Regions from separate parts of the Arthrobacter sp. UYEF36 genome, predicted to be linked through region 2. Evidence: predicted binding sites of a transcription regulator. Region 2 holds the regulator's gene; the other holds the start of a gene.
The links. Region 2 encodes LexA, which represses DNA repair genes until DNA is damaged. Its sites were predicted from a motif close to TCGAACANNTGTTCGA; they were not measured.
Positions count from the first base shown of each region.

Region 1: ABIB29_RS13905 (LysM peptidoglycan-binding domain-containing protein) is a predicted target of LexA. The motif match lies at 7,028-7,043, and genes of this name have one in related genera.

Region 1 covers NZ_JBEPOX010000009.1:45,137-55,485, forward strand. Annotated here, with positions in the region: gene ABIB29_RS13885 (alpha/beta hydrolase) at 1-764, opposite strand, end outside; gene ABIB29_RS13890 (lysophospholipid acyltransferase family protein) at 876-1,619, shown strand; gene ABIB29_RS13895 (class II 3-deoxy-7-phosphoheptulonate synthase) at 1,699-3,132, shown strand; gene ABIB29_RS13900 (Stk1 family PASTA domain-containing Ser/Thr kinase) at 3,265-5,418, opposite strand; gene ABIB29_RS13905 (LysM peptidoglycan-binding domain-containing protein) at 5,536-6,900, opposite strand; gene ABIB29_RS13910 (Rv2175c family DNA-binding protein) at 7,180-7,533, shown strand; gene ABIB29_RS13915 (polyprenyl synthetase family protein) at 7,644-8,738, opposite strand; gene ABIB29_RS13920 (hypothetical protein) at 8,735-9,268, opposite strand; gene dinB (DNA polymerase IV) at 9,343-10,349, shown strand, end outside.
Region 2 covers NZ_JBEPOX010000011.1:44,928-55,276, forward strand. Annotated here, with positions in the region: gene infC (translation initiation factor IF-3) at 1-244, opposite strand, end outside; gene ABIB29_RS15700 (DUF1844 domain-containing protein) at 703-1,089, shown strand; gene ABIB29_RS15705 (MFS transporter) at 1,227-2,561, opposite strand; gene ABIB29_RS15710 (SseB family protein) at 2,622-3,521, opposite strand; gene priA (bifunctional 1-(5-phosphoribosyl)-5-((5-phosphoribosylamino)methylideneamino)imidazole-4-carboxamide isomerase/phosphoribosylanthranilate isomerase PriA) at 3,535-4,281, opposite strand; gene ABIB29_RS15720 (CG2302 family histidine operon protein) at 4,332-4,487, opposite strand; gene hisH (imidazole glycerol phosphate synthase subunit HisH) at 4,488-5,243, opposite strand; gene hisB (imidazoleglycerol-phosphate dehydratase HisB) at 5,240-5,866, opposite strand; gene ABIB29_RS15735 (histidinol-phosphate transaminase) at 5,932-7,050, opposite strand; gene ABIB29_RS15740 (LysM peptidoglycan-binding domain-containing protein) at 7,107-7,595, opposite strand; gene lexA (transcriptional repressor LexA) at 7,955-8,707, shown strand; gene ABIB29_RS15750 (ATP-dependent DNA helicase) at 8,787-10,349, opposite strand, start outside.

The DNA of each region.
Region 1 (10,349 bases), on a different contig from region 2:
GCGGCTGCATGGCGCAGGAAGAACTGGACGGACTGCTTGAAGATCAGGGCGGCGTCGACGTCGAGCGTGGCCACATGACCGCTGGCCGGCAACGTGACCACCTCCAGATCCCGGGACCCCAGTCCCTTCCGCAGCAGCTCGATCGAGGAGGGCGGAACCACGATGTCGGTCGCGGACTTGAACACGAGCGCCGGAGCGGCGACGGCGGGCAGTTCGCGCCGCGCCGACCTGAAGAGCCTGCTGAGCTGGTGGACCGCCTCCAGCGGGGTGAGCGAGTAGTCGCCGTCCTCGGTGGCGGACGCCGTCGGATTCGGTTCCTGGAGCGGAACGGTGGTGCGCTGGATGTGCTTCAGCAGGCCGATGTAGCGCACCCGGCGGTCGTAGAAGCTCAGTCCAGGGTTGACGACGGCGACCCCGGTGACGCGGTGGCGCGCCGCGGTGCGCAGGGCGATGGTCCCGCCCATGGAGAGCCCCGCCACGTAGCAGTGCCTGGTGCCGGCGGCGAGTTCCAGATAGGCGTCCTCAAAGGCCCGGTACCAATCCTGCCAGCCGTGGCGGGCCAGGTCGCGCCAGTCCGTGCCGTGCCCCGGCAACAGCGGGACGGAGACCGCGAAGCCCTGCCGGGCCAGATGCTCCGCCCAGGGAAGGACGCTCAGGGGGCTGCCGGTGAAGCCGTGGCAGATGGCCACGCCGATGCCCGCATTGGCGCCGTGGCCGGGATATCTGAACGCTGCGGGCGCCAGGGGAGTGCTGCTTCCGGTCATGAGCCCATCGTGTCACTGTTCCGGACAAAACTCACTAGAGTAGGGTGTCATTGAAGTGCTGGCCGGGTCCGGTGGAGGGCCGGCCAGACGCCTTCCGGAGAGGTTCACCACGTGTTTTATTGGTTCATGAAGACGTTTGTTCTCGGACCGGTCCTGAAGACGCTTTTCAGGCCCTGGGTCAAGGGCCTGGACAACGTCCCTGCCGAGGGCGCAGCCATTCTGGCCTCCAACCATCTCTCCTTTTCCGACTCCATCTTCATGCCGCTAATGGTGCCCCGTCCCGTTGTTTTCCTCGCCAAGTCGGAGTACTTCACCGGCAAAGGGGTCAAAGGCAGGCTCACGGCCACCTTCTTCCGGCTGACCAACCAGTTGCCGATGGACCGCTCCGGCGGTGCGGCGTCCGCGCTCTCGCTCAATGCCGGCATGGACGTGCTGAAGAACGGCTCGCTCCTGGGCATCTACCCCGAGGGCACCCGCAGCCCAGACTCCCGGCTGTACCGCGGCAAGGTGGGGGTGGCGCGGCTGGCCCTGCAGGCCCGCGTCCCGGTAGTCCCGGTCGCGATGATCGGAACGGACAAGGTCCAGCCGATCGGCAAACGGATGCCCAACATCCGGCGCATCGGGATGATCTTCGGCGAACCACTGGACTTCAGCCGGTACTACGGCATGGAGGATGACCGGCTGATCCAGCGGTCCGTGACCGATGAGATCATGTATGAACTCATGCGGCTCTCCGGCCAGGAATACGTCGACGAGTACGCTGCCGTCGTCAAGCTCCGGCTCGCCGGGAAAGCCACCGAAGTGCCGGAGGACGGCGCCGCGGGCGCCGGTCCGGCAGCGCCGGGAAGTGCATGACCGGAGCGTGTGACGGGACCCGGGCCGTCAATGACGGCCCGGGTCCGACGATCGCCACGGAGGCAACTATCCTTAGAGGGTGACTGAGCTATCTGCGCCTTCGGCCTTCCCCCTGAACAGTTCCCTGAGCGGCTCGCCCGTGGCGGGCTCCGCCCTGACCAGCACCGCCCAAAGCGGTGCCGCCAACTATCCCGGCCTGGACCACTGGCGGGAACTGCCGGCCTCCCAGCAGCCGAGCTGGTCTGACAAGGGCGTCTTCGACGCCTCCGTCAAGGAACTGTCCGTCCTCCCGCCGCTGGTCTTCGCGGGCGAAGTGGACATCCTGCGCGAACGCCTCGCCGCGGCGGCGCAGGGCAAAGCGTTCCTGCTCCAGGGCGGCGACTGCGCGGAAACGTTCGAGGCCGCCACGGCGGACAAGATCAGCGCCCGCGTCCGCACCATCCTGCAGATGGCAGTGGTCCTCACCTACGGCGCCGCCATGCCGGTCATCAAGATGGGCCGGATGGCCGGGCAGTTCGCCAAGCCGCGCTCGTCCAACGATGAGACCCGGGAAGGCGTCACGCTGCCGGCCTACCGCGGCGACATCGTCAACGGCTACGACTTCACCCCGGAGTCCCGCGCCCACGACGCCGGCCGGATGCTGAAGGCCTATCACACCTCCGCGTCCACCCTGAACCTGATCCGGGCGTTCACCCAGGGCGGCTTCGCGGACCTGCGGCTGGTGCACCAGTGGAACAAGGGCTTCACCGAAAATCCCGCCCACGCACGCTACGAGTCACTGGCCCGGGACATCGACCGTGCCATCAAGTTCATGTCGTCCTGCGGCGCTGACTTCGAGGCCCTCAAGCGCGTGGAGTTCTACGCCAGCCACGAAGCGCTGCTGCTCGACTACGAGCGTGCCCTGACCCGCATTGACTCCCGCACCGGCTACCCGTACGACACCTCCGCGCACTTCCTCTGGATCGGTGAGCGCACCCGCGAACTGGACCACGCCCACGTCGACTTCCTCTCCCGGGTCCGCAACCCGATCGGTGTGAAGCTGGGGCCGGGCACCAGCGGCGACGACGCGCTGCGCCTGATCGACAAGCTGGACCCGGACCGCGAACCCGGCCGCCTGACCTTCATCACCCGGATGGGTGCCGGCAACATCCGCGAGAAGCTGCCCCCGATCGTGGAGCGGGTCACCGCGTCCGGCGCCCAGGTCCTCTGGGTCACCGACCCGATGCACGGCAACACGGTCACCTCGCCGAACGGCTACAAGACCCGGAACTTCGACGACGTCATTGATGAGGTGCGCGGCTTCTTCGAGGTCCACCACGCGCTCGGCACGGTCCCCGGCGGGCTGCACGTCGAAATGACCGGCGACGACGTGGCCGAGTGCCTCGGCGGGGCCGATCCGGTGGACCAGGAGTCCTTCCTGGACCGCTATGAATCAGTTTGCGATCCCCGCCTGAACCACATGCAGTCCCTCGAGATGGCCTTCCTGGTGGCCGGGGCCCTGGCCAAGCGCTAAGGCACCCGTCCAGCGGGTCCGCCCGCCCGGCACAAAGCTCCGCCCCGGCTGAATCAGCCGGGGCGGAGCTGTTGATCCGGCGGCAGCCGGATTATCCGTTCTCAGACCCGCGGTGTTACCCGGACCAGACGGTCAGACCACGGTCAGGGTGACCACGGAGCCCTCCGGAACCTTCTTGTTCACGGGGTCCTGGTCCCGGACCGTGCCGAAGAACCCGCCCAGGATCTCGTTCACCCGGACTTCGAAGCCCAGCTCCCGGAGGGCGTCCCTGGCCTCGTCGACCTGATCGCCGATGAAGCTCGGAACGTCAACGAGCCTGGGCCCCTTGGACACGGTCAGGGTGACGGTGCCGCCCCGGATGAGGTTTCCGGAGGCCGGGTCCTGCGCCACCACGGCGCCCTTGGGCACGCTGCGGTCAAAGACGGTTTCCGGCGAGACCACGGCCTTCAGGCCGGCGGCTTCGATGGCCGCGACCGCGTCGCCCTGATCCTGGCCCCGCACGTCCGGCACCGGAATGGGCTGCGGGCCTTTGGACACGGTGAGGTCCACCGGGGTGCCGTGGCGGACCGGATTGCCGCTGCGCGGTGCCTGCGCCAGGACGGTGCCGGCGGCCGCGGATTCATCAAAGGTTTCAGAGATCTGCCCGAGGGCCATACCCGCGCCGTTGAGGGCGGTCTTGGCCTCGTCCAGGGACCCCCCGACCAGGTCCGGCAGAGGAAACAGCTCGGGACCCCTGGAGACCGCGAGGGACACCGGCTGGAACTTCCGGATGACTTCCCCGGCTGCCGGAACAGAACCGACCACCAGCCCGGGGGCGACGTCGTCGTCGAAGACGTCCCTGGTGGTGGACTGGAATCCGGCCGTGCGGAGCAGTTGCTGGGCCTCCGCCACCGTCTTGTTCGCGAGCTGCGGAACCGTGCCGGGGGAGCCCGGTCCCATGCCGAAGAACCAGCCGGCCCCGCCGGCCAGCAAAGCCGCGATGACCAGGACAAGAATCCACAGCAGCCCCCGGCGGCGGGGGTTCCCCTCGCGCAGGGTCCGGACCGGCGTGGCCGCGGCACGCTGGCGCGCCTTCTCCTCGTCACGGTCGAGTTTGCGCTGCGCCCGCTTGCTGGCAGGAACTGCGGAATTGTTTCCGTCGTCGTAGTTGGCGTAGTTGGCGTAGTTGGCGTAGCTGTTGTAGTTCACGTCGTCGGGGGCGGACAGCGGGCCGTAGCCGGGGTGGCGCGGGGCCGCGGACATCACGGTGGTCGGGTTGCTGCCGCGGGCGATGAACTCCGTGGGCTGCTGGCGGCCGCCGATCACTTCGGTGGCGCCGCTGCCGTCGCGGGGCTCCGGGGAGCCGCCGGGGCGCCGGGCCGGCGGGCTGGGGGTGGGCGGCACGGCCGGGACGGCCGGACGCGCCGGACGCGCCGCCGGGGGCTGCAGGTCGAGTTCGGCGTCGCTGAGGTTCCTCCGGATGTGGCGGAGTTCGGAGAGCAGGGCGCTTCCGTCGACGGGGCGCTTGTCGGGGTCGTTGGCGGTGCACCACTGCACGAGTTCGTCAATTTCAGCGGCGAGTCCCGGCACGAGCCCGGAGGGGGCGCCGACAGCAGAGTTGACGTGCTGGTAGGCGACCTGGATGGGGACCTCGCCGTCGAATGGCTGCCGGCCGGTGATCATCTCGTACAGCATGATCCCGACCGAGTAGATGTCACTGCGCGCGTCGGCCTGCCGGCCCAGCACGAGTTCAGGGGAGAGGTACGCCACGGTGCCGATCAGCGCCCCGGTGCTGGTCGACGTCGAAATGGCGCGGGCCAGCCCGAAGTCGCCGAGCTTGATCCGTCCGTCGTCGGCGATCAGAACGTTCTCGGGTTTGATGTCCCGGTGGATGAGGCCCGCTTCATGGGCCGCCCCCAGGCCCTCGACGACGGGGTCGATCAGCGCCAGGGCAAGGCGCGGAGGAAGCGCGCCCTTGTCCTTGAGGACGTCGCGCAGGGTGTGGCCCTTGATGTACTCCATCACCAGGTAGGCCACCCGGTCATCCTCGCCCTGGTCCAGCACTCCCACGACGTGCGGATGCGACAGCCGGGCCGCGGCCTTGGCCTCGCGGCCCAGCCGGTCGAGGAACTGCGGGTCCCCGGTCATGTGGGGGTGCAGCACCTTCAGTGCCACATCCCGCTCCAGCCGGCGGTCGGTGGCCACATACACAGTGGACATCCCGCCGCTGGCGAGCCTGGACTGAATCAGGTACCGGCCATCCACCAGAGTGCCAACGAGAGGGTCCGACGAGTAATCCTGCACTATACGATCCTAATCGCTGCACGGAAACGGGCCCGAATCAACATGCGATCCGGGCCCGTATCGTTATCAGTCGTGGCTTGGCCGTGGCTTGGACGGGGCGGCCGTGGCTGCTCTGGACTTCTAGCCGAAGTTCTTCTGGTGCGCCTTGATGGACTCCACGTAGCGCTTGGTGTCGTCGTACATGCCGTACTTGCTGACCGAGTACTGTCCCTGGTAGTAACCCGCGATGGCGGAGTCCTGGTCCGGGCTGGTGCGGAGCAGCTGGCGGATGATCGCGACGCCGGCCGTGGCGTTGTCGTACGGGTCCAGCAGGTTCAGCTGGCGGCCCACGAGGTCCGACGCCCACTCACCCGAGGAGGGGATGACCTGCATGGTGCCGATCGCGTTGGCCGGGGAGACCGAGCGGTGGTCGAAGCTGGATTCCTGGAACGCGAAGGCCAGGGCGAGTGACGGATCGACGCCCATGCGGCGGGCGGTGTCCGCGACGATGGTCTTCATCTGTTCGCGGCTGGGCACCGGCGAGGCGTTCAGCAGGGCCTTGTTCTGGTTGGCGGAGCTGACAACGGCGGCCGGGTACGTGTAGCCGAGGAAGGTGCTCGGGACGAGCGGCGTGACCGTGGCAGCGGGAGGAGTCGACGCCGGGGTGATGGCCCCGCCCGGCAGGGCCAGCTTCTGGCCGGGGTAGATGATGCTGCTCGTCGTCAGGCGGTTGGCGGACAGGATGTCGGCGAGCTTGACGCCGTTCCGTGCGGCGATTCCGGAGAGGGTGTCGCCGGACTTGATGGTGTAGGAACCTGACGCGGGGGCCGGTGCCGCCGGGGTCGAGGCCGTCGCCACCGGGGCGGGGGCTGCCGGGGCCGGGGCAGGTGCCGCGGCCCCGCCGATCTTGATCTGCTGGCCGGGGTAGATGATGGAGCCCAGGTTGAGCCCGTTCCAGCCGAAGACCTCGGAAAGCTTGACTCCGTGGCGGGCCGCGATGGCGCCAAGGGTGTCGCCCGACTTCACGGTGTAGACGCTGCCGGCAGCGGCGGCGGGAGCCGCGGGCTCCGGCGCTGTGGCCGGGCCGCCGAGTTTGATCTTCTGGCCGGGGTAGATGATGGTGTTCGCCTGCAGCCCGTTCACTTCCAGGATGGCGTTCGTGTCCAGGCCAAACTTGCCGGCGATTCCGCTGATCGTGTCACCGCGGGCGATCGTGTACTCCTCGGGGGCGGAAACCTGGGCCGGCCGGAAGGCGGACGGCACAGCCGCCGGGACGGAACTGGCAGGAATCAACGCGGAACCCAGCGACCGGGCGGTCTGCGCCTGGGCCTGGGCCTGCATGGCCGCAGCAAGGGTGGCCGGGATGGCGCGGGTGCGGGACTCGGCCGCGGCCGGCTGGGCGATCGCCAGAGAAGACAGGACGACGGCGGGAAGGGCCGCCGTCGTGGCCGCAATCATCGGCAGGCTGGGCCGCGCAGTGGGCTTTGGCGAACGTGACGTCGTCATGGGAAAGGTCCTCTTCTCAGCGGCGAACGCTGCGGGTGTGGCCGGCAGTACTGGTGTTACCAGTGTGACTCAAGTTATTGCAGTTACAAATGTGATCCATGTGAATCTCTCATGATTTGGGAATTAGCACAAGAAGTGTTTGACATTCTGCAAGGGAGGTCCGCGGAGTGTCGGTCAGAGGGGGCCGCGGCGCGGACGGAATCGGCGCCGGGGGCGGCCGGAGTTAAACGGGGCGTCGTCGACTAGGCGCAGAGCCTGCCGGCATGGCAATCTTGATCCGTGAGTAATGTAGAAAGCCTTGTGGGCGAATGGCTGCCCCTGCCCGATGTCGCACAGCTTCTGAACGTTTCGATTACCAAGGTTCATGCGCTTCTTGATGAACGTGCGCTGGCGGCACTGAGGGTCGGGGAACGACGGATCCGCTGCGTTCCTGCGGACTTCATCCAGGACGGTCATGCTGTTGAAAGCCTCAAGGGAACGATCGTGGTCCTCGCGGACGCCGGCTATTCCGACGAGGAACTCGTTACCTGGTTGTTTACGCCGGACGATTCCCTGCGCGGCCGTCCGATCGACGCCCTCCGGGAGGGGCGCAAAACGGAAATCCGGCGCCGGGCGCAGTCGCTGGCCTGGTAGCCGCAACCAACGTCCCATTCTGAACTAATGCAGGCCCTGTCCCTCAGTTGTGAGGTGCAGGGCCTGCATTGTTGGTGCCGCCGGGTTCCGGTGCCGCCGGGGGCTGCGGTTCAGGCCGCGCGGCTGACCGTGGCCTCGGCCAGCTTCCGGAGCGCCGTCTTGGGCAGTTCCTCCAACGGCAGGAGATCCAGGGCAGCGAACGCTGCGCGTCCAAATTCCTCGATCAGGACTTCCGTGGCCTGGAGCGCGCCGCAGTCCGCGATGATGCGGCGGATTTCGTCCACGTCGGCATCGCCCAGCCCGGGGCTGCCCAGCTTTGCGTCGATGAACGCGGACTCGGCGGGGCTGGCCAGGTCCAGGGCAAAGGCGATCAGGACGGTCCGCTTGCCTTCCCGGAGATCGTCTCCCGCCGGTTTGCCGGTGGTAACAGGATCACCGAAGACTCCCAGGACGTCGTCGCGGAGCTGGAAGGCCTCGCCCAACGGAAGGGCGAATGCCGAGTAGCCCCGCAGCAGCTCGTCGTGGGCGCCGGCCAGGGCGCCGCCCAAAGCCAGCGGATGTTCGGTGGAGTACTTGGCCGACTTGAACCGGATGATGGACTGGGCGCGGCTGACGGCTCCGGCCCGGTCCCGACGGGGACCCGCCACCTCCTCCAGGATATCCAGGTACTGGCCCGCCATGACCTCGGCGCGCATCAGGTTGAAGATCAGCCGCGCCCGGCTCCCGGAGGCTGCGCTCTGCCCGATCTCGGTAAAGGATTCCTCGCTGAAGGACAGGCACAGATCGCCGGTCAGGATGGCGGCCGCGTGCCCGAACCGTTCGCTGTCCAGTGCCCAGCCCTGCGTCTCGTGCAGTTCGCTGAAGCGCCGGTGCACGCTGGGGCCGCCCCTGCGGGTGTCAGAGCGGTCGATGATGTCGTCGTGGATCAGGGCGGCTGCCTGGAACAGCTCCAGCGCGGAGCCTGCCGTCACGATCTCGTTGGCTCCCGCCCCGCCGCCCGCGCCCCGCCAGCCCCAGTAGCACATCAGCGCCCGGAGGCGTTTGCCGCCGGTGACGAGGTTCGAGATGGACCCCATCAGCGGATCGATGTCCGGGGAGATCGAGGACATCACCGCCTGGCGGGTGGCCAGGAAATCGGTGAGCTTCCCGGCGACTGCGGCAACATAGGCAGTTTGTTCCAGACGCAGCTGCTCCGCGAGGGTCACTTGACGGACTCGGCGGCGACGTTCGCACCGATGGTGAAGGTGGAGACGCCGGCGGTTTCCAGCACGGAAATGTTGACTGTCTCGGTGTCACCGCGGAGGAAGTCCTTGGACGGCACGGCTCCCACAGTTTCACCCGGAACGGCCTTGAAGCCCTGGGCCTCCAGTTCCTTCGTGTAGAAGGCGAGCACTTCGGCCGACGGCGCAGAGATGCTGCCGACCAGTGCCACCGTAGCGGGTTCCGTGGTCTTGTCGAAGCTGCTGGAGACGACCTTCGCCCCGGGCATCACCGGCAGGAGCGTTTCCGGGAACCCGGGAACCATCGCACCGACGGTGGCCGAGGTGCCGGGTTCGGCGGAGGGGCTGGCCGGCGCCGTCGTGGTGGGCCCGGCCGCGGACGGCGCAGCCGAGGCGGACGAGGAGCCCGAGGAAGTGGTCCCGGGGTTGGCGGGTGTGCAGGCGGCCAGGGCCATCAGCGTGCCCGCCGCCAAGACGGCTACCGCAGCGCGGCTGCGCTGTCCTAATACCTTCACAGGGACTTTCCTCCTGGTGTTGACGCCGGATGCAGCCTCCAGTTTAGTCAGTCCCGGGGCATAGGATTGAAGTTGTGGGGCCGGACCAGGATAAACAGCAGCGGGAGCAGTCTCCCCAGGGCGCAGCCAGGCGGCCCAGCGAAGCGCAACTGCGGGAGCTCCGGCGGAGCAGCATCATGCACGTGGACATGGACGCGTTCTTTGTTTCCGTGGAACTGCGCAGCCGTCCCGCGCTCGTGGGCAAACCTGTCATCGTGGGCTACCCGGCCGACCGGTCGGTCGTGCTGTCCGCCTCGTACGAGGCCCGGAAATTTGGCGTCAAGTCCGCCATGCCGATGGTGGTGGCCATGCGGATGTGCCCCTCCGCCGTCGTTATCGAGCCCCGGCACAGGCTCTACTACGAGGTGTCGGGCCAGATTATGGAGATCTTCGGGTCGATTACCGAACTGGTGGAGCCGCTCAGCGTGGACGAGGCCTTCCTCGACGTCGGGGGAGCGATCCGGCGGCTGGGCCCGCCCCGCGGGATCGGCGAACTCATCCGCACCCGGGTCCGCAGTGAGCTGGGCATCACCGCTTCCGTGGGGATAGCCGCCAGCAAGTTCGTGGCGAAGATTGCCTCCACCCGGTGCAAGCCGAACGGGCTGCTGCTCATCGGGCCGGAGGAGACTGTCCCGTACCTGCACAGCCTTCCGGTCAGCGCCCTCTGGGGCGTCGGCGCCAAAACGGTTGAGGTGCTGTCCCGGATGGGCATCCGGACCGTCGCGGATGTCGCGGCGTCCCCGCTCCCGTCCCTCCGGAAGGTGCTCGGCGCTTCCGGTGAACACGTTTACCGGCTGTCGTGGGGCATCGACCCCCGACCGGTGACCCCCGTCCGACTCGAGAAGAGCATCGGCGCGGAAGAGACCTTTGCGGTGGACACCGCCGACGGGGCACTGCTACACCGGGAATTGCTGCGCCTGTCGCACCGGACGGCGGAGCGGCTCCGCAGTGCCGGCATGCACGCGCGCACCGTGGCCCTCAAGCTGCGCTACGCGGACTTCTCCACGATCACCCGCAGCCGCACGGTCAGCACCCCGATCGA
Region 2 (10,349 bases):
GGGTGTCGATCTTCAGGCGGAAGCGGATTTCCTTCAGGACCGTGTTGGTCTGGTTCTTCCGGGCTTCGCGCGCCTTGACTGCGGCCTCGTACTTGTACTTGCCGAAGTCCATCAGCTTGCACACCGGAGGCTTGGCCTGCGGTGCAACTTCAACGAGATCAAGATCGGACTCGGCAGCCAAACGCAGGGCATCCTCAATACGGACAACGCCTACTTGCTCGCCTGCAGGGCCGACCAGCCGCACCTCGGGGACGCGGATACGCTCATTGATTCTTGGCTCGCTAATGTTAAAGCTCCTGTGTTCGTGAGGGGTATTCCACCGGCAAAAAGAGAAGGCCCCCAATTGCCGGAGCAATCGAAGGCCTCGAAGATCGGAACTGCCTGCCTCGTATGAGGCGGCATGCATTCTGCCAGGGCTGACGCCCGGGAAAAATGCCCGACCAGGTACCCGGCAACCTTACTTCTTGCGAAGCTTCCCGAAGGAGAGCGGTTGACGCGGGTGGGAGAGAACTCCGCTTGCAAACTGAAAGTCGATTCTACAGAACAAATGCCGTCCGGCGCACCTGCATGACGGGCATGTTGGTTGCGGACGGGTTCCGGCTGTCATACCGCTGCAGCATTACTGAAGGACAGTGATACTAAAGGAAAGCGATACTGCAGCGAAATAACGACAATCAGTCGGTCTGTGACAAGCTTACCAGCATGAGCACTTCAGACAGTAATTCACACGTTTACCAGCCCGCCAGCGCCGAGGGCGACGTCTCGCAGCAGATCCGTGACATCTCCGAGGTGCCCGCGATCGAGGTCATCACCACCGCCGCCGTGCACCTTATGAGCGCCGCCGCCGTGAAGCTCGGCCTGGCCGCCGATGAGAACGCCGAAGAGCTCAAGGACCTGGACGAGGCCCGCAAGCTGATCACGGCCCTGGCCGGCCTGGTCACCGCAGCCGCTCCCGAAATCGGCTCCCAGCACGCCGGACCGTTGCGCGACGGGCTGCGGTCCCTGCAGCTGGCGTTCCGCGAGGAATCCAGTATTCCGGACGCACCGGGCAAGGGCCCGGGCGAGAAGTACACCGGCCCGGTCAACTAAGCACGAACTATTTCCAGCAGCAACGCGGCGGCGGGCGGACCACATCGGTCCACCCGCCGTCGTCGTTAACGCCCCTGCAGTGCGGGCGCCACGCGGCATAGCGTCTTTTTTTCGGTGCTGGTGCGGGTGCTGGTGCGTCAGGCTGCGGCGAGGCGCCGCCGGCGGTGGTGCTGCAGCACGAGCCCCAGCAGGCACAGCGCGACGCCGCCCACCCCCACGGCCACGAATCCGGCCGAGGGACCGACGCCATCGATGAACACTCCGGCGAGGGGCGCGCCGAGCGCGACGCCGCCGGTGAGGGCAGAGCCGTACCAGCCCATCGCCTCGCCGCGGCGGCGCTCGTCGACAAGTTCGGCGACCTTCTCCGAGGCGGCCGACAGCACCGGGGCGCACAGCAGTCCCGGCAGGAGCGAGAGCAGGCTGAGGGTCCAGGTGTCCTGGGCGAAGGCCATCGGAATGGTCAGAGCGGACATCCCCAGCAGCAGCAGGATCGGCGAGATAGGCCGGTGCATGGCGCCGTAGATCACGCCGCCGACCACCGAGGCCCCGCACCAGAAGAGGAAGACCAGTCCGATCTCGGCCTGGTGGCCGCCGGTTTCGAGGGCGGCAACGATCCCGACGTCGGTGCCGCTAAGGACCATGCCGGCCCCGGCGGCGACGGCAAAGACGGCGGCCACGGCGGCCGTGAACCAGGCGAAGTTGTGGATGACCTTGTGCCGCAGCCCGGCCCGCTCGTGGCGTCTGTCCCCGGCGGCGGCCAGCGGGGCGAACTCGGCGGCGGCCTCCTGCAGGTGGGCCGGGGCAGCGGCGACGACGGCAGCCTCGGCGGCTTCCTGCTGGCTGGCCTCGAACTCGGTGTCGGACTCGGCGTCGGACGCAAGGCCAGGCTCCGTGCTGCGGGTCGGCGGGTTGAACCACATCAGGAAAAGCCCGGACACCGAGGTGGCGATGCCGATGACGGTCAGCCCCAGGACCGAGAGTCCGGCGGTCGCGACGAGGGCTCCCGCCGCCGGGCCGATCATAAAGACCAGTTCGGTGGAGATCGCGTCCAGGGCGAAGGCCGTCCGCCGCTGCTCCCCCGTGGCCAGGACGCCGAGGGACTGGCGGACAACGCTGAAGATCGGCAGAGTCAGCAGGCCGCCGACGAACACCAGCGGCAGCAGCAGCTCGTAGGAAACGTGCGGCACCACCGACCAGATGACAGCCTCGGAAATGACCGACGGAATGAGGGCACGCCGCAGGCCGACGGTGTCGACGCGCCGGCCGCGCCAGGGTGCGCCGACGGCAATGCCGATGGTCATCACGGCAGCCGCGGCTCCGGCAGCGGCGTAGCCCTGCCCGAGGGTGAGGACGATGTGCAGGGTCAGCAGGACCCCGGCCGCCGAGTGCGGTATGCGGGCGATCATCCCGACCAGCAGGAGCCGCCTGATCGGCCGAACGGCGAGCAGCTCCCGGTAAAGCGCGAAGTTCACGGACTACATCCTTCTGGTACCGCCTCCGGCAGCACCGGGATCTCCCCCGCCGGCCGTCAGCTACTCCGCTGCGCGCTGCAATTTGACCTCGATCGAATCAACCCGCTCAGCAAATACTTCATTCCGCGCCCAGGCACTGTTGAGCCCGGACACGATGGACTGGACGCCCGCGGCGTCGAGCCCGTCTTCAAGGTAGAGCAGCACGCGGAGTTCCGGGCCGGAGCCTCCGCCCGGCAACGGCGTCCCGTCGGCCGCACGCGAGGCAACTCCACCGCCTGGATGAATTTCAACACGGCGGACCGCGGGAAAGCCAACCGCGGCCGCGCCGAGGCTCCGGGCAAGCTCGGGATCAGCATACGACGGCGTCCAGTCCCGTTGCCGGGCCAGGGCCCACACGGCCGGCCGGCGCACCACGAAGGTCACGTGTGAGCCTGGGTCCAGCACGAGCAGCTCGGCGCCCTCAGCGACCGCGGAGAGTGCGGCGCGGGCGGCGTAGACGGCCACCGGGCGGGCCTGCGGGTGCCAGGCCGCCAGCGCAGCGGCGGAGGTGAAAACCGGCATTGCCGTCCGGCCGTCGGGGGCCTTGAGCGTCACGAGGGCCATGTCCGCCTGTTTGTCGGCATGCAGGCCGTGCGCGCCTTCACCTTCTTCGGCGAGCGTGGCGAGGATTGGCACAAAGACCCGCGCCGTGGCCAGCGCGGCCACCACCGCCGCCTCGTCGCCGTCGCCGGCCGCCAGGGCGGCCAGCGCCGTCAGGTAGCCGGCGTCGGCCGCGCCGTCATCGTCCTCGAAATTGTGGATCCTGGCGTCTTCGCCGGACAGGCTGCGCCCGGCCCAGGGCCGGCCCGCCGAGTCAGCCGCGCCACCCGCGCCGGCCAGGGCCGCCGCGATGTGCCCGGGCAGCGGGCGTGACGTGGCGGGAAGGTCAGCTGCGCGCTCGCCCGCGGGCCGGTGCTCCATGCTGCGGACTTACCTACCGCCGGCCGGCGACGTCGAGGGCCTCCGGCAGCGTGAAGTTTCCGTTGTAGAGGGCCTTGCCGACGATGGCGCCCTCGACGCCGAGCGGCACGAGGGAACGCAAGACCCTGAGGTCATCCAGGCTGGAGATTCCGCCGGAGGCGACCACCGGCTTGCCGGTCTTCTCCACCATCTGGCGCAGCAGTTCGACGTTGGGTCCCTGCAGGGTGCCGTCCTTGGTGACGTCGGTGACGACGTAGCGGGCGCAGCCTGCCTCTTCGAGGCGTCCCAGGACGTCCCAGAGGTCACCGCCCTCCTTGGTCCAGCCGCGGCCAGCCAGCGTGGTGCCGCGGACATCCAGCCCGACGGCGATCCTGTCGCCGAAGCGCTCAATCACCCGGGCAGTCCACTCCGGGTTTTCCAGTGCCGCGGTGCCGAGGTTCACGCGGGCGACGCCGAGCTCCAGGGCCTGCTCGAGCGACTCGTCGTCGCGCAGGCCCCCGGAGAGCTCCACCTTGATGTCGAGCCGGCCGACCACTTCGCGGAGCAGTTCGGCGTTGGAGCCCCGGCCGAAGGCGGCGTCGAGGTCGACGAGGTGGACCCACTCCGCCCCCTGCTGCTGCCAGTTCAGCGCGGCTTCCAGGGGGGTGCCGTAGCTCGTTTCGCTGCCGGCCTCGCCCTGGACGAGGCGGACCGCCTGGCCGTTGACGACGTCGACGGCGGGGAGCAGCTCCAGCACGGGCAGCGGGGTTTCGGTGGTCATCGTGGATCCTCAGTTTTCAGGGTCGGCAGGTGGTCGGGGCGCCGCGGGCGTCAGGCGGACAAGGTCAGGAGGTAGGCGGCGAGCAGCGCCATCCCGGCCAGGACGTAGAACACGGCCTGGACCCAGCGCGGGCTCTTTTGCTGGCGGAAGGACAGCGCTCCGCCGACCAGCAGGCCGGCGAGCCCCATCAGCACGATCGACCACATCTAGGCGGTCCCGGCTTCCGGGGCGGGGGCCGCCGCGGTCCCTGAACGGTCCCGCAGGCCTTCCACCCAGTTGCGCAGCAGGCGTCCACCGGCGTCGCCGGACTTCTCCGGGTGGAACTGCGTGGCGCACAGCGGGCCGTTTTCCACGGCCGCGATGAAGGGGGCACCATGCTCCGACCAGGTGACAAGCGGCGCCGTCATCCGCGGCTGGATAACATCGAAGTCCCACTGCTGGACCCCGTAGGAGTGCACGAAGTAGAAACGCTCGTTTTCGACCCCGGCAAAGAGCTTGGAGCCGGCCGGCACGGACACGGTGTTCCAGCCCATGTGCGGCACGACGTCGGCCGGAAGGAGTTCGACCTTTCCGGGCCACTCCCCCATGCCTTCGGCTTCGGTGCCGTGCTCGACGCCGGCTTCGAAGAGTACCTGGAGGCCCACGCAGATGGCCAGCACGGGGCGTCCGCCGGCGACGCGGCGGCCGATCATGCGGATGGCATCAACGGCTTTGAGCTCACGCATCACCGTTTCGAACGCCCCGACGCCGGGGACCACGAGCCCGTCGGCGTTGAGCACATCCTCCGGCTTGGAACTGAGGATCACCTCGGCGCCGGCGCGTTCGAGGGCGCGCACGGCGGACCGGACGTTGCCGGAACCATAATCGAGGACCGTGACGGTGGGCTTGCCCTCGGCCGACACCGGCTTCCTGCCGGCGTCGGGGTTGATGATGGCGCCGTCCTTCAGCACCTTGCCGGTCACAGCGCGCCCTTGGTCGACGGGATGCCCTCGACCCGGGGATCCGGTTCGATGGCGGCGCGCAGGGCGCGGGCGAAGGCCTTGAACTGGGCCTCGACGATGTGGTGCGGATCCCGGCCCGCTGTGACGTTCATGTGCAGGCAGATTCCGGCGTGCAGGGTGATCGCCTCGAAGACGTGGCGGGTCAGGGACCCGGTGAAGTGTCCGCCGATCAGGTGGTACTCCTGGCCGGCAGGCTCGCCACCGTGCACGAGGTAGGGGCGGCCGGAGACGTCGACGACAGCCTGCGCGAGGGCCTCGTCGAGGGGCACCGTGGCTTCCCCGAAGCGGCGGATCCCGGCTTTGTTCCCCAGCGCGGTGCGCAGGACTTCGCCGAAGGTGATGGCAACGTCCTCGACCGTGTGGTGGACATCAATGTGCGTATCGCCGGTGGCCTTGACCGTCATATCGATCAGGGAGTGCTTGCTCAGCGCCGTCAACATGTGGTCGTAGAACGGAACCGAGGTGCTGATATCAGAGACCCCGGTGCCGTCCAGGTTGATCTCGACCAGCACGGATGACTCGCTGGTGGTCCGCTCCATGCGTGCGGTCCGGCCCTCGGCAGCGGTTGATCCGGTGTTGCTCATGTGGGTGTCCTTTGGATGACGACGGTGCCCGGCGAACAGGGCAGGGTGGATGTCCTGGGTTAAGTCTAGGCTGGCTGCACTGCGCGGCCGGCCAGGATCCGCTCGAGCGCTTCGAGGAAGGCTGTGGTTTCCGTCTCAGTCCCGGCGGTGACGCGCAGGTGCCCGGGAATGCCAACATCGCGGATCAGCACACCGGCGTCAAGCAGGCCCTGCCAGACCTCGTGCGGGTTGTCCAGACCGCCGAAGAAGACGTAGTTCGAGTCGGAGGCGGCCGGCTTGAGGCCCATCCGCTGCAGTTCGGACACGATCCTGTCCCGCTGGCGCTTGATGTCCTCGACGTCGGCCATCAGTGCGACCCGGTGGTGCAGGGCGGCCAGGGCTGCCGCCTGGGTGATGGCCGAAAGGTGGTACGGGAGCCGGACCAGGCGCAGGGCGTCCGTCACCTCGGGCGCCGCCGCCATGTAGCCAACACGGGCGCCGGCAAGGGCGAAGGCCTTGCTCATGGTGCGCGAGACGATCAGCCGTTCCCGGCCGGGCAGCAGCGTGAGCGCGCTCGGCGTGCCGTCGTGGGCGAACTCGTGGTACGCCTCGTCGACAATCACGATGGTCTGGCTGGCTTCGCCGGCCTCATAGACGGCCTCCACGACGTCCAGGCCAAGCCCGGTGCCGGTGGGGTTGTTCGGGGAACACAGGAAGACGATGTTCGGCTGGAGTTCGCGGACCTGGCGGGCGGCCGATTCGGCGCTGAGTCCGTAGTCATCGGCGCGGGCCCCGACGATGTAGCCGGTGTCGGTACCGGAGGCCAGCAGCGGGTACATGGAATACGTGGGAGGGAAGCCGAGGGCGGTGCGCCCCGGGCCGCCGAAGGCCTGGAGGATCTGCTGGAGAACCTCGTTGGAACCATTTGCGGCCCAGATGTTGTCCGCGCCCAGTCCGTGGCCGAGGTATTCCGCGAGGGCTTCGCGCAGTTCCGTGAATTCGCGGTCCGGATAGCGGTTCAAGCCGGCTGCGGCAATCGTAACGGCCTCGGAAATCGCGGCCCGCACGTCGGCCGGGACACCATGGGTGTTTTCGTTGACGTTGAGCAGGATGGGGACGTCCAGCTGCGGCGCGCCGTACGGCGTCAGGCCGCGCAGGTTGGTCCGGAGGGGAAGTCGGTTCAGGCGCTCTAGCTGGTCAGTCACTGCACCAGTTTAAGTGAGATCGCGGCGGGCCCTGAAACTGTGACGGATCCGGGGTGTTACTTGGACGGAATAAAGAGTGCCTGGCCCGGCACGACACGGGCGGCATCCAGGTTGTTCAGCTGGATGATATCGGTGACGACGTCACGGGGGTCGCGCTCCGGCGCCACGGTCTCGGCGATGGCCCAGAGTGACTCACCGGGCTGCACCGTCACGGTGACGGTGGGAGTCAACGACAGGCCGGCAGCGGACTCTGCCGCCTTGGCCGGGGCGTTAAGGAAACCGCTGAAGGACAGAATGAGCGCAGCCAGCAGAATCAGCGGCACCCCGATGAAGACAAAGCGCCCCCGCCGGGTGAGCCGCAGCGGCGCCTGCTTGACCCGCGGCCCGCGGCCTGCACTGTTCCCGCCGGCCGGGACGTGCCGGGCGATGGAGCCCCGCTGGCCAAACCCGCCCTGCTGGCCGGCGGACGCACCGCCGTCGGGGCGGCCGTAGTTGCCGAATGCGTCGCGGCCGAAAGTGTCGTGAAACGCGCTTGATGCTGACATGAACTGAGCCCTCCTGGACCATACTGTGCCGCCCGGCGTACTCCACGTACTTGCCGCCAACCGGCCTAACCTTCGAACAAAGAACCGAACGTCATGCTGTGTCCGAACAGTGATCCATCCTCAAACTGCGAATGAATAGAACACATATTCGAATCCTGCATGTTCTGTTTTAGCACTTACCAACGAACAATGTCGAGACTCGCTAGAACAAATGTTTGAAAAAGCTGTGTGGCTGGCCTACGTTTGAGCTACAGAACAACCACTTCTGCAGTTGATCAGCAGGGTCTGACATTTCAGGCCGGCAGTTCCCGGCAGCCGCAGCCACGGCGGCCGGGCCGAACGGAAAGGCGTTGGCGAACATGGCAGCACCAGCCACTGGCGGCAGGGCCACCCAGCAACGGAGCCCGCAGGCGGCCCGGCCACCCAAGAGCCTCACCGTCCGGCAAAAGAAGATCCTGGAAACCATCCAGCGCTCCGTCACGGACAACGGCTATCCGCCCTCCATGCGCGAGATTGGTGACACCGTTGGCCTGGCCAGCCTCTCCAGCGTCACCCACCAGCTCTCGCAACTGGAGAAACTTGGCTACCTGCGGCGTGACCCCAAGCGCCCCCGGGCCATGGAAGTGCTGATGCCGCTGACCCTCGACGAGGGAACCACGAAGATTTCAGGGGTGGAGAAGTCCGGCGGACTGCGCACGGTCGGCGGATTGTCGGTGTCAGAGCTGGCCAGCGCCACCGACACCGCCATGGTGCCGCTGGTGGGCCGCATTGCCGCAGGCGGGCCGATCCTGGCCGACCAGGTCGTCGAGGACGTGATGCCCTTGCCGCGCCAGCTGGTGGGCCACGGCGAACTCTTTATGCTTAAAGTCGCGGGGGATTCGATGATCGACGCCGCCATCTGCGACGGTGACTGGGTGGTGGTGCGCCGGCAGGGCGACGCCATCAACGGTGACATCGTCGCCGCGCTGCTGGACGACGAGGCGACGGTCAAGACGTTCCGCCAGCGCGACGGCCACACTTGGCTGCTGCCGCAGAACACCCAGTACGAGCCCATCCTCGGCGATCACGCCGTCATCATGGGCAAAGTCGTCTCGGTGCTGCGCTCCCTCTAGGACCGCCCAGGACCGGCACGTCAAGAGCAGCGAAAAGGGCCCCTTCGGCATTGGACGGGGCCCCTCGCGTTCCTGCGGACTACGTGGCGGGCTGCCCGGATTCCTTTGCGAGCCGTGCCAGGGCTGCGTAGGCGATCGCGGGGTCGGTGGTCGGCCAGAACGGCGGCAGGGCGGCGCGGAGGAATCCCCCGTAGCGCTCGGTGGAGAGCCGCGAGTCCAGCACGGCCACCACTCCCCTGTCCGTCGTCGTACGGATCAGCCGGCCGGCACCCTGGGCCAGGCGGATGGCGGCGTGGGTGGCGGAAACGCTCATAAACCCGTTGCCGCCGGCCTGGGCCACCGCACGGGACCGTGCTGTCATCAGCGGATCGTCGGGCCGCGGGAACGGTATCCGGTCGATCACCACGAGGCGGCAGGAGGTTCCTGGCACGTCGACACCCTGCCACAGCGACATGGTGCCAAAGAGGCAGGTGTCGGGTTCGTCGGCGAACTGTTTCACCAGCGCGGTCATGGTCGAATCCCCCTGGCAGAGGATGCTCATGTCCAGCCGCGGGCGCAGGGCTTCAGCGGCCTCCTCGGCGGCGCGCCGGGAGGAGAACAGGCACAGGGCCCCGCCGCCGGAGGCCCGGATCAGCTTCTCGAGCTCGTCGAGGGCCTCCGGGGACATGCCGCGGCCGGGTTTGGGCAGGTGCTTGGCAACGTAGAGGATGCCCTGTTTCGGGTATTCGAAGGGCGAGCCGACGTCGACCCCGGTCCAGCTCGGGGCTCCCGGTCCGACCAGGCCCAGGCCGCCGGCGGCGGGTTCGAAGGCGGATCCGATCGCCAGCGTCGCCGAGGTCAGGATGACGGTGTGGTCCGCGAACAGGCCCTCGCGGAGCCGTCCGGCGACGCTGAGCGGGGCGATGTTGATCAGGGCCGGAGCGGACTCGTCCGGCTGGGAGTAGCCCTGCTGCGGGTCGAAGGTGCTGTTGCGGGAAAACCAGACCACTTCGCGGTTTTCGCGGGCGGCGAGCAGCCGTTCGCAGAGCTCCAGGATCACCATGAGTCGGGAGCGCGCGAGCTGGCGGCCGCCGTCGGCCGTGGTGGCGCTGTCCCCCTTGGAGTCCGAGAGCGCCGCGCGGCAGGCGTCCCGCAGCTGGTCCACGCAGTCGAGTTGTTCGCTGTTGAGGCCGTTGGGCATCAGTCCGCTGGGGACCCCTTCAATGGCAAGTTCGAGGTTGGAGGCGGCATTGTTCAGTGCGTCCACGGTGATGCCGGTGTGCTTCCGGGCTCCGGACGCGGCCGCGTGCACCATCGCGACGGAGAGCTGGCCGGACACGGCACCCGTCACCCGGTCCTGGAGTTCGTGGGCTTCGTCCACCACCACCACGTCGTATTCGGGCAGGACCGCCAGGCCCTCGAAGGCGCTGACGGCCAACATGGCGTGGTTGGTGACGACGACGTCGGCATCTGCGGCGTTCTGGCGGGCCAGTTCGCTGAAGCATTCGGCCGCCAGGGGGCACTTCTGCGCGCCGAGGCACTCCATGGAGGTGACGGACACCTGCCGCCAGGCGCGGTCCGTGACGCCGGGCAGGAGTTCGTCCCGGTCCCCCGTCGCGGTGTCCTCGGCCCATTCGCGCAGCCGGACGACTTCCTTGCCGAG